Regions from separate parts of the Priestia sp. ST2 genome, predicted to be linked through region 1. Evidence: a T-box and tRNA genes for the amino acid it is inferred to sense, from the RefSeq annotation. Region 1 holds a T-box; the other holds one or more tRNA genes.
The links. The T-box of region 1 lies ahead of serS (serine--tRNA ligase). A T-box ahead of a tRNA ligase gene usually reads a tRNA of that ligase, here a tRNA-Ser.
Positions count from the first base shown of each region.

Region 2: it encodes a tRNA-Ser, which carries the amino acid that the T-box ahead of serS (serine--tRNA ligase) is inferred to sense. The anticodon was not compared.

Region 1 is NZ_JBVVNT010000019.1:4,581-9,430, reverse strand. It holds gene AC0KUU_RS29555 (glycoside hydrolase family 18 protein) at 1-157, shown strand, start outside; gene AC0KUU_RS29550 (deoxynucleoside kinase) at 301-936, shown strand; gene AC0KUU_RS29545 (deoxynucleoside kinase) at 936-1,616, shown strand; tRNA gene AC0KUU_RS29540 (tRNA-Ser) at 1,737-1,829, opposite strand; gene serS (serine--tRNA ligase) at 1,941-3,218, opposite strand; T-box leader at 3,271-3,483, opposite strand; gene pdxT (pyridoxal 5'-phosphate synthase glutaminase subunit PdxT) at 3,541-4,128, opposite strand; gene pdxS (pyridoxal 5'-phosphate synthase lyase subunit PdxS) at 4,150-4,850, opposite strand, start outside.
Region 2 is NZ_JBVVNT010000001.1:376,929-381,778, reverse strand. It holds gene AC0KUU_RS01945 (peptidoglycan D,D-transpeptidase FtsI family protein) at 1-297, opposite strand, end outside; gene AC0KUU_RS01940 (MFS transporter) at 459-1,736, opposite strand; gene sodA (superoxide dismutase SodA) at 1,866-2,474, opposite strand; tRNA gene AC0KUU_RS01930 (tRNA-Ser) at 2,672-2,764, opposite strand; tRNA gene AC0KUU_RS01925 (tRNA-Ile) at 2,776-2,852, opposite strand; tRNA gene AC0KUU_RS01920 (tRNA-Asn) at 2,856-2,930, opposite strand; tRNA gene AC0KUU_RS01915 (tRNA-Met) at 2,971-3,044, opposite strand; tRNA gene AC0KUU_RS01910 (tRNA-Asn) at 3,046-3,120, opposite strand; gene AC0KUU_RS01905 (DUF456 domain-containing protein) at 3,183-3,668, opposite strand; gene AC0KUU_RS01900 (Na/Pi cotransporter family protein) at 3,755-4,850, opposite strand, start outside.

The DNA of each region.
Region 1 (4,850 bases):
GTTTGAAGACGCTAGGTCTATTCAGGCCAAGTTTGATTTAATCAAAGAATTAAAACTTAGAGGAATGGCCTACTGGAAACTAGGCTTAGATTTCCCGCAAAACTGGCTCTTGATTGAAGACAACTTCAAGATTACAAAAAGAGTGACACAGCCATAAATAGGGAAAGCTTACTGTTAACAGTAGGCTTTTTGTTATTCTTCTTACTGAAAGAAATTTCTTTTCCCCTTATTCTCCTTCTCTATGTTAAAATATTTTTTGTCTGTTTTTTTTGAACGAGTGGTCATGAAGGAGGCAAATGAATGCAAGGCACACCTTTTATTTCAGTAGAAGGACCCATCGGTGTCGGAAAAACCTCTCTAGCTAAAGAGATTGCACAAGAATTTCAATTCGAAATTTTAAAAGAAATCGTAGATGAAAATCCATTTCTCGGGAAATTTTATGAAAATATCAACGAGTGGAGTTTTCAAACCGAAATGTTTTTTCTATGTAATCGATATAAGCAGTTGGAGGATATTCAAAAAGGGTTCTTATCTTATAAAAAACCTGTTGTAGCAGATTATCATATTATGAAAAACATGATTTTTGCTGAGCAAACGTTAAAAGATGAACAGTATAAAAAATATGTACAAATCTTCCACATCTTAACGGCTGATATGCCAGCTCCGAACATTATTATTTATTTAAATGCCAGCTTAGATACCTTGTTAAAGCGTATTAAAATGCGCGGAAGAGAAATTGAACGAAACATCGATCCTCACTACCTTGCGAGGCTAAGTGATGATTATGAAAAAGCTATGACGGCGTTTGAACAAAATAACCCTGATGTAACCATTTTACGTTATGACGGTGATGAAATAGATTTTGTACAAAATAAACAACACTTAAATAGAATCCTATCAGAGGTTCAAGAGAGTATGTTAAAAAGGAGTATGTAATGGTAAACTTACGATCGAAATACAACATTCCTAATGATGCTGTGTTGACGATAGCGGGTACAGTTGGAGTTGGGAAATCTACAATGACTCAATCATTGGCTGATGCTCTCCAATTTCGCACATCGTTTGAAAAAGTAGATTCCAACCCTTACCTGGACAAATTTTATGGAGATTTTGAACGTTGGAGCTTCCACCTACAGGTATATTTTCTAGCAGAACGCTTTAAAGAACAAAAGAAAATTTTCGAGTATGGCGGCGGCTTCATCCAAGACAGATCCATTTACGAAGATACCGGTATCTTTGCTAAGATGCATTTTGAAAAAGGAACGATGTCTAAAGTAGACTATGAAACATATACAAGCTTGTTCGATGCGATGGTTATGACTCCATATTTTCCTCATCCGGATCTGCTCATTTATTTGGAAGGCAGCTTCGAAGATATTGTAGATCGCATTCAAGAAAGAGGGCGACCAATGGAACAGCAAACGCCTCTTGATTATTGGAAAGAGATGCACGCCCGATACGAAGACTGGATTAATAACTTTACGGCTTGCCCTATTCTTCGTTTAGATATTAGAGAATACGACCTTATCAAGGATCCTGATTCAATTGAATCAATTGTTGAAAAAGTGGCTCGCTTTTTACAACATAATGAAAAGCTAAAACGTCGTCATCTATAAAAAAATGCCGCTTTAATAGATAAAGCGGCATTTTTAACAAATAAAAAACCGTTACTTATAAGTAACGGTTTTCCAATCTCCAATTTATCGCGCTATGTTAATTGCATTATAAGTCAAATATGGCGGAGGAAGAGGGATTCGAACCCCCGCGGGCTTTAACACCCCTGTCGGTTTTCAAGACCGATCCCTTCAGCCGGACTTGGGTATTCCTCCGTATCGACAAGTATTAATTTATCATATATAAATAATAAAGTCAACTCTTTTATTGATGTTTTTAAAAAAGATGTTCATTAAGAATTAATTCTTAATGAACACCTTCTACTTTTATTTAGAGATAAATTCTTTATTTCCCATATATGGACGCAGCACTTCTGGAATTTGAATTGATCCATCTTCCTGCTGGTAGTTTTCTAAAATTGCAGCTACCGTACGACCAATTGCTAAGCCAGAACCGTTTAGTGTATGAACATGTTCTGGTTTTGCTTTTGTATCACGGCGGAAGCGAATATTAGCACGGCGAGCTTGGAAGCTTTCAAAGTTTGAACAAGAAGAAATTTCACGATAAGTTTCATAACTTGGAATCCAAACTTCAATATCATACTTTTTGGCTGCTGTGAAACCTAAGTCAGCTGTACACATGCTTAGAACTCGGTAAGGTAAACCTAATAGTTGAAGAACCTTTTCAGCATGGCCCGTTAATTTTTCTAATTCATCATAAGAATCTTCTGGCTTAACAAAGCGAACGAGTTCTACTTTATTAAACTGATGCTGACGAATAAGACCACGTGTATCTCTTCCTGCAGAGCCTGCTTCTGAGCGGAAGCAAGCACTATACGCTGTATAAGCAATTGGAAGCTGATCTCCGCTTAAAATTTCATCACGATGTAAATTTGTAACTGGTACTTCAGCTGTAGGAATTAAGAAATAATCTTCTTCTTTAATCTTGAATGCATCTTCTTCAAATTTAGGAAGCTGCCCTGTTCCTGTCATGCTTGTGCGATTCACCATATATGGAGGAAGGATTTCTTCATAACCATGTTCATCCATATGTAAATCCATCATAAAGTTAATAAGAGCGCGTTCTAATCTTGCACCTAACCCTTTATAAAATACAAAGCGGCTTCCCGTTACTTTCGAAGCTCTTTCAAAATCTAAAATATTTAAATCTGTTCCTAAATCCCAATGCGGTTTTGGTTCAAAATCAAATTGTTTAATTTCTCCCCATTTGCGAACTTCTACGTTATCATCTTCAGTTTCACCTACAGGCGTACTTTCATGTGGAACGTTAGGAATTGAAAGCAGCAATAGTTCTAATTCTTCTTCAACGCTGCGAAGCTCTTCATCCAATTGCTTTACGCGGTCTCCTACTTCACGCATTTCAACGATTAAATGATCAGCATCTTGTTTTTCACGCTTCAATTGTGCAATTTGCTGTGATACTTCATTTCGCTTGCTTTTTAACTCTTCTGTTTGAGCAATTAGCTCACGGCGTTTTGCATCTAACTCTTCAAAGCGACCTAAGTCCGTTAAGTCCTCACCACGAAACTTGAGCTTTTCTTTTACTTCATTAAAATTAGCACGTAAAAATTTTAAATCTAACATATTTAGTACCTCCTTTAGTATAAAAGGGCAAAATAAAAACTCTCATCCCCATGAAAGGGACGAGAGTTTACCCGCGTTGCCACCCTAATTGAAAGCTAAAATAAGCCTTCCTCTTAAACCAGATAACGGATGAACCGAAACTGCCTACTACTTTTTCGACAGCTTGCTCCAGGACGGATTCATAAGAATTGATTATCGATTCACACCAGCCATCGACTCTCTTGAAATCAAAAATCTTATTACTATTTCCTATCAACGCTTTATACCAATATCATTTTTATTAATCATAATGTACTACAAGTCTTTACAAGATGCAATTCATTTATACAGGTTTTTTTGAAGCTTCTTCAACCATTGCTACAAAATACTGCGCCATGCGAGCATCATCTGTCAATTCTGGATGAAACGAACATCCCAAGAATTGACCTTGTCTTGCCGCAACAATTCGGTCGTTATGCATTGCTAAGACTTCAACGTTTTCTCTTACTTCTACAATATGCGGAGCACGTATAAATACGCCTATAAAATCTTCACCGATATCTTTAATATTTAGGGCAGCTTCAAAGCTATCCCGTTGACGCCCAAACGAGTTTCGAGCTACCGTAATATCCATAACACCTAAATGGGGCTCTTCACGGTCAACGACTTGTCCTGCAAGTAAAATTAAACCGGCACACGTACCAAATACCGGTTTACCTGCTTGTGCAAACTGGCGAAGGGGTTCCATAAAGTCATATTTGTCGATCAGACGACGCATCGCTGTGCTTTCGCCGCCCGGTAGGATTAAACCATCTATTTCGTTTAGCTGTTCAACTTTTTTTATGATAATGGCTTCAGCGCCTGCTGCTTCTAATGCTTGTGCATGCTCGCGAAAGGCACCTTGTAATCCTAAAACGCCTACTTTTACCATTTTGTCAAAACTCCCTTTAAATTACCATCCACGCTCTTGCATGCGGTTTTCTGGTAATAATGATGAAATTTCAATCCCTTTCATTGCACTTCCTAACCCTTTTGATAAGTTTGCAATAAGCTCATAGTCTTGATAATGTGTTGTTGCTTCCACGATTGCTCGCGCAAACTTTTCAGGGTTGTCTGATTTGAAGATTCCTGATCCAACGAACACGCCATCTGCTCCAAGCTGCATCATTAACGCTGCATCTGCTGGTGTTGCTACACCGCCTGCTGCAAAGTTTACAACCGGTAAACGACCTTCACGTTTAATTTGCAGTAATAACTCATAAGGTGCGCCTAATAATTTAGCTTCTGTCATTAACTCATCTTCGTCCATACCCACAACTTTACGTACTTGAGCGTTTACTTGACGCATATGGCGTACTGCTTCCACGATGTTTCCTGTCCCTGGTTCGCCCTTTGTACGAAGCATTGCAGCTCCTTCAGCAATACGACGAGATGCTTCGCCAAGATCACGGCAACCGCACACAAATGGAACCGTAAATGTATTTTTATTTAAATGAAACTCCTCATCAGCTGGAGTCAACACTTCACTTTCATCGATGTAGTCTACACCCATCGCTTCTAGCACGCGTGCTTCAACAATATGGCCAATACGAGCTTTTGCCATAACTGGAATGGACACAGCATTCATCACTTCTTCAACAATTGTTGGGTCTG
Region 2 (4,850 bases), on a different contig from region 1:
AGCGATGCGCAGCCTTTCTTCAGCTGTATTTCCTTGAAAACGAGTATATGTAATCGTATTTAAAGAGGTATTATCTACAATTACGCGGTTATAACGATCGTACATTTTCCCTCGAGGAACAGGCGTACTGACCGTAACGTCCTGTGTTTTTTCGACTTCTCGTTCGTAATTCTCACCGTATACAATTTGAACAAGTCCCAACCGCAAAATTAATACGGAAAATAGGACAAATACGGTCAAGAAAAGTAAGTTCACACGAAAAGGCACGTGACTTTTTCTTCTTTTTTTCTTTTTCATACCAACACCTACACTTTATAAAACATATATACCATAACACCATAAAATCAGCCATTTAGCAAATAAATAGACACCTGGCAGGTGCCTATTTACACAACGTATTTATTCTAAAAGAAAAGCGAAGCATTTTCCATAGTGCAAATGAAGGAGCTGACAACACTCTAAGCTGGAGACTCTCCGTCTCCTTCATTTAATACCGGAGGAGTAACAGTGGTTTCTTTTTTGTGCAGAGGCTGTGAGATATGTCTTACACAAAAATAAATGATCGTATGCCCTGCTCCAACAATAGCTAATAAAATGGGAATACTTTTTGCTTCATCAAAAAACAGTACAGCTATTAAAAATAAAGATATGGAAACGACGCGCCCGATATTCAGAAATACTTCTCTGACAACAATGTATTCAATTCTTTTTGAAACAACGTCTTTTGCTCGTCCAATCACATCGTACGTTAGAGAAATGAATGGAACCAATAAAATAGGATAGGCAACGGCAATACAAACAGCATATATAATTAACTTTGGATACGATAAGTTAAAGATAAGCAAAAAGACCGCTCCATAGAGAAGGAGGCCCCCTGTGAAGATAAACCGAAGGCGATTTTTTTGCTTAATAAACCTTGAGGCAACATAGTATCCTACAAATGCAACCGCTGAATTCACCAGTCCATATGTTCCTAAAGCTAATTCACTTCCCGTCGTAATAAATACCATGACGGATACAACAAAAATGAACGTACCTTCACGCAACCCTTGAAAGAAATGAGCCTGCAATATTCGATTCCAGTCTTTATTGACTTTTCGTTCAGCCCATACTTCTTTAAATTTGTATACTCCTTCCGCTGCGCGTCTTGTAATAAAAAAACTAAGTACAACGGCACCGATAAACAATAGCAGCGATACACCAAACACAATTTTATACCCAAGTGATTCATACAAAGCGGAAATAACAAAGCCCGCTCCTAAAGGACCAATCATCCCTGCAAAAGAGTTTAAGATCCCTAAAAATCCGTTAAAAAAGTCTCTTGTATCAGGTTCTGTAATTTCAAAAGTTAGCACATTAAAAGCTAGCCAATAAAAGCCGTATCCTATACCCAGCAGTCCACCAAGCAATACTAAATACTGGGCTGCGTTAGCTCCACTGACTAATACAGCGATATAAAAAACAGCTAAAAAAGATACACCTAACCTTAAAACCACAACCCGGTCAATTCGTTTGGCCCATTTACCTGCTAAAATAAACGTAAGCGGCTGAAGCACCACTACCGCTAAATTATAAATAGCAAGATCCGAAAATTCGCCTGATTGTTTCCACAGATAAATGTTAACAAACGAATTGGAAATTGAAATAGCCAAGGCATAAAGACCGCCTATAATTAAAAGCAAAAGTAAATCTTTACTAACTTCTACATCTCCAACTACTTTTTTTAATAAAGGCATATCAAAAAACTCCTTTTCTCTTCTACACCTAGTGTGTGAAAAAGAAAAGGAGATATGTAAAAGAATTGGAAAACAAAAAAGCCAGTAAAGGTAATAATTACTTTACTGGCTCTTAAATACGTCTTTAGCTTATTTTGCAGCGTCGTAACGCTTAGCAACTTCGTCCCATTTTACAACATTAAAGAATGCTGAAATGTAATCTGGACGGCGGTTTTGGTAATTTAAGTAGTAAGCGTGCTCCCAAACGTCTAGACCAAGAATTGGCGTTTTGCCTTCCATTAATGGGCTATCTTGGTTTGGTGTGCTTGTTACTTCTAATTCGCCGTTGTTTACAACTAACCAAGCCCAGCCAGAACCGAAGCGAGTTTTAGCTGCATTTGCAAATTCTTCTTTGAATTGATCAAAGCTGCCGAATTTGCTAGCGATAGCGTCTGCTAATTCACCAGTTGGAGCACCGCCGCCGTTAGGGCAAAGGATTGTCCAAAATAATGAGTGGTTCGCATGACCGCCACCGTTATTGCGTACTGCTGTACGGATATCTTCAGGAACAGCATCTAAGTTTGAAATTAACTCTTCAATACTTTTGCTTTCTAAATCCGCTTTGCCTTCAACAGCAGCGTTTAGATTTGTAACATATGTGTTGTGATGTTTTGTGTGGTGAATATTCATTGTTTCTTTGTCGATATGTGGTTCCAGTGCATCGTATGCATAAGGTAGTTCTGGTAATTTGTAAGCCATGAATAATTCCTCCTTCAAAATATGTAAGCATTTTGGCGCAAAAGCACCATATACGTTTAGATTAGCAAATTTACCCTACTGTTTCAAATAAAAAGTTCCTAATCCATGATTTATATTTACCTAATTCCCATTCGCTATTCTTTTAAACATAAAAAAAGCTTCTTTTTCTCAAAAGAAGCTTTGAATAGACAATAGTATGGCGGAGGAAGAGGGATTCGAACCCCCGCGGGCTTTAACACCCCTGTCGGTTTTCAAGACCGATCCCTTCAGCCGGACTTGGGTATTCCTCCAACCCTATAAATGGTGGACCCTGCAGGACTCGAACCTGCGACCGGACGGTTATGAGCCGTCTGCTCTAACCAGCTGAGCTAAGGGTCCACATGGCTCCACAGGTAGGACTCGAACCTACGACCGATCGGTTAACAGCCGATAGCTCTACCACTGAGCTACTGTGGAACAATATGAATTATGTATGCCACAAACGTAAATTGGAAAATAGCGGCGGAGGGGATCGAACCCCCGACCTCACGGGTATGAACCGTACGCTCTAGCCAGCTGAGCTACACCGCCATGGCTCCACAGGTAGGACTCGAACCTACGACCGATCGGTTAACAGCCGATAGCTCTACCACTGAGCTACTGTGGAACAATATAACATTTACTAGCGACATTAAAAATTTAACATGTTTCTAGCCTAAAGTCAATATATTATTTTAAAACAGCGTATAAAAAATAGGCAATCATCAGCAGTTGAATAAATCCTTTTGAAATAGCGCCACTAAAAAAGCCAATAACCGAACCTACTCCAATTTTTACTGCGTTGCTAATTGTGGTCCGATGAACAATCAGTTCTCCTACAATCGCTCCGATAAACGGCCCTAAAATAATTCCAAATCCCGGAATGACAAACGGACCTACAAGCAGCCCAACTGTACTTCCCCAAACACCTGCTCTAGTGCCTCCGAATTTTTTCACACCAATAATATTAGCTATATAGTCTGCTAAAAAAAGTGCGACAACTAACAATCCTTGTATCACCCAAAATAACCAGCTATAGGAGCTGAAATCATAAAATAAACCGTATATAACAAATCCTAGAGCTACAAATAGCACGCTTGGGATGATGGGATAAACCAACCCAACAAACGATACAACAAAGCTAACGATAATTAATGCCCAACATAAAATAGCCACGTTCGCACCTATCCTTTTTAGTATTACTATTTATCATACAATAACTACACCTATAAAGAAAGACCTTGCTTAAGCAAGGTCTTTCTTTATGTTACCTGTGAATAGGTCTTTGCATAACGATCGCCCAGTACCGCTTCCGCAATATTAACCGCATGATCCCCGACCCGTTCTAAGTTGCTAATAATATCGACAAAAACAATAGCAGCAGATCCTGTACAAATGTTTTCATTCAGACGTAAAATGTGCTTCTTACGAAGTAGACGCTCCATCGCATCAATCTGTTCTTCTTTTTGAATGACTTGTACTGCTTTTTCTCTATCCACTTTTTCTAAAGAAGAGACAGCTTCTTTAACTGTTAGAATAGTCAATTCGAACATATCAGCTAAATCGTTATTAGCTTCTTTGGTCATCTTTACTTTGTTCGTAATTTGATAATCAACAAGCTCAATAATGTTCTCAAAATGATCGCCAATACGCTCAATATCTCGTGCTGTATCTAGAAGAACCGAATGTTCCTCACTTTCTGCTTCTGACATTGAAGAGCGGGATAACAGCACTAAATAATCAGTAATTTTTTTATCCAGATTATTAATCGCATTTTCAATTTGCATAGTAGCATCAGCATGTTGAGGCTGACGTGTTTTTAAATAGCCGTTTGCCTCTTCCAACCCAAGCGTCGCAAACTCTCCCATACGAATCAGCTCTGCCTTTGCCTGACCAAGAGCAATTGAAGAGGACTGCTCAATAAAAATCGGATCAAGATGCTTAGGCTTAAAGTCTATAACAGCATCTTCTCCAGGAATTAGTTTTGTCACAATTAAAGCAAGCAGACCGATCAACGGGAACTGGATAATTGTATTGGTTGTGTTAAAAATACCATGAGCAAACGCAATCGTCATTTCAGGATTCAAATCCATTGCTACTTTCAAATATTCCACAAAACGAGTAAATAGAGGCAAGATAATCAAAAAGATTGTTGTACCAATTAAGTTAAACATGACATGCGTTAAAGCAGCCCTTCTTGCAGCTACACTTGCCCCGATTGAAGCTAAAATGGCAGTAATAGTTGTGCCAATATTATCTCCAAACAGTACAGGCAGCGCTGCCTGTATATCAATAGCGCCCTGTCCAAAAAGTTCTTGTAGAATGCCAATAGTAGCGCTAGAACTTTGAACAATTACC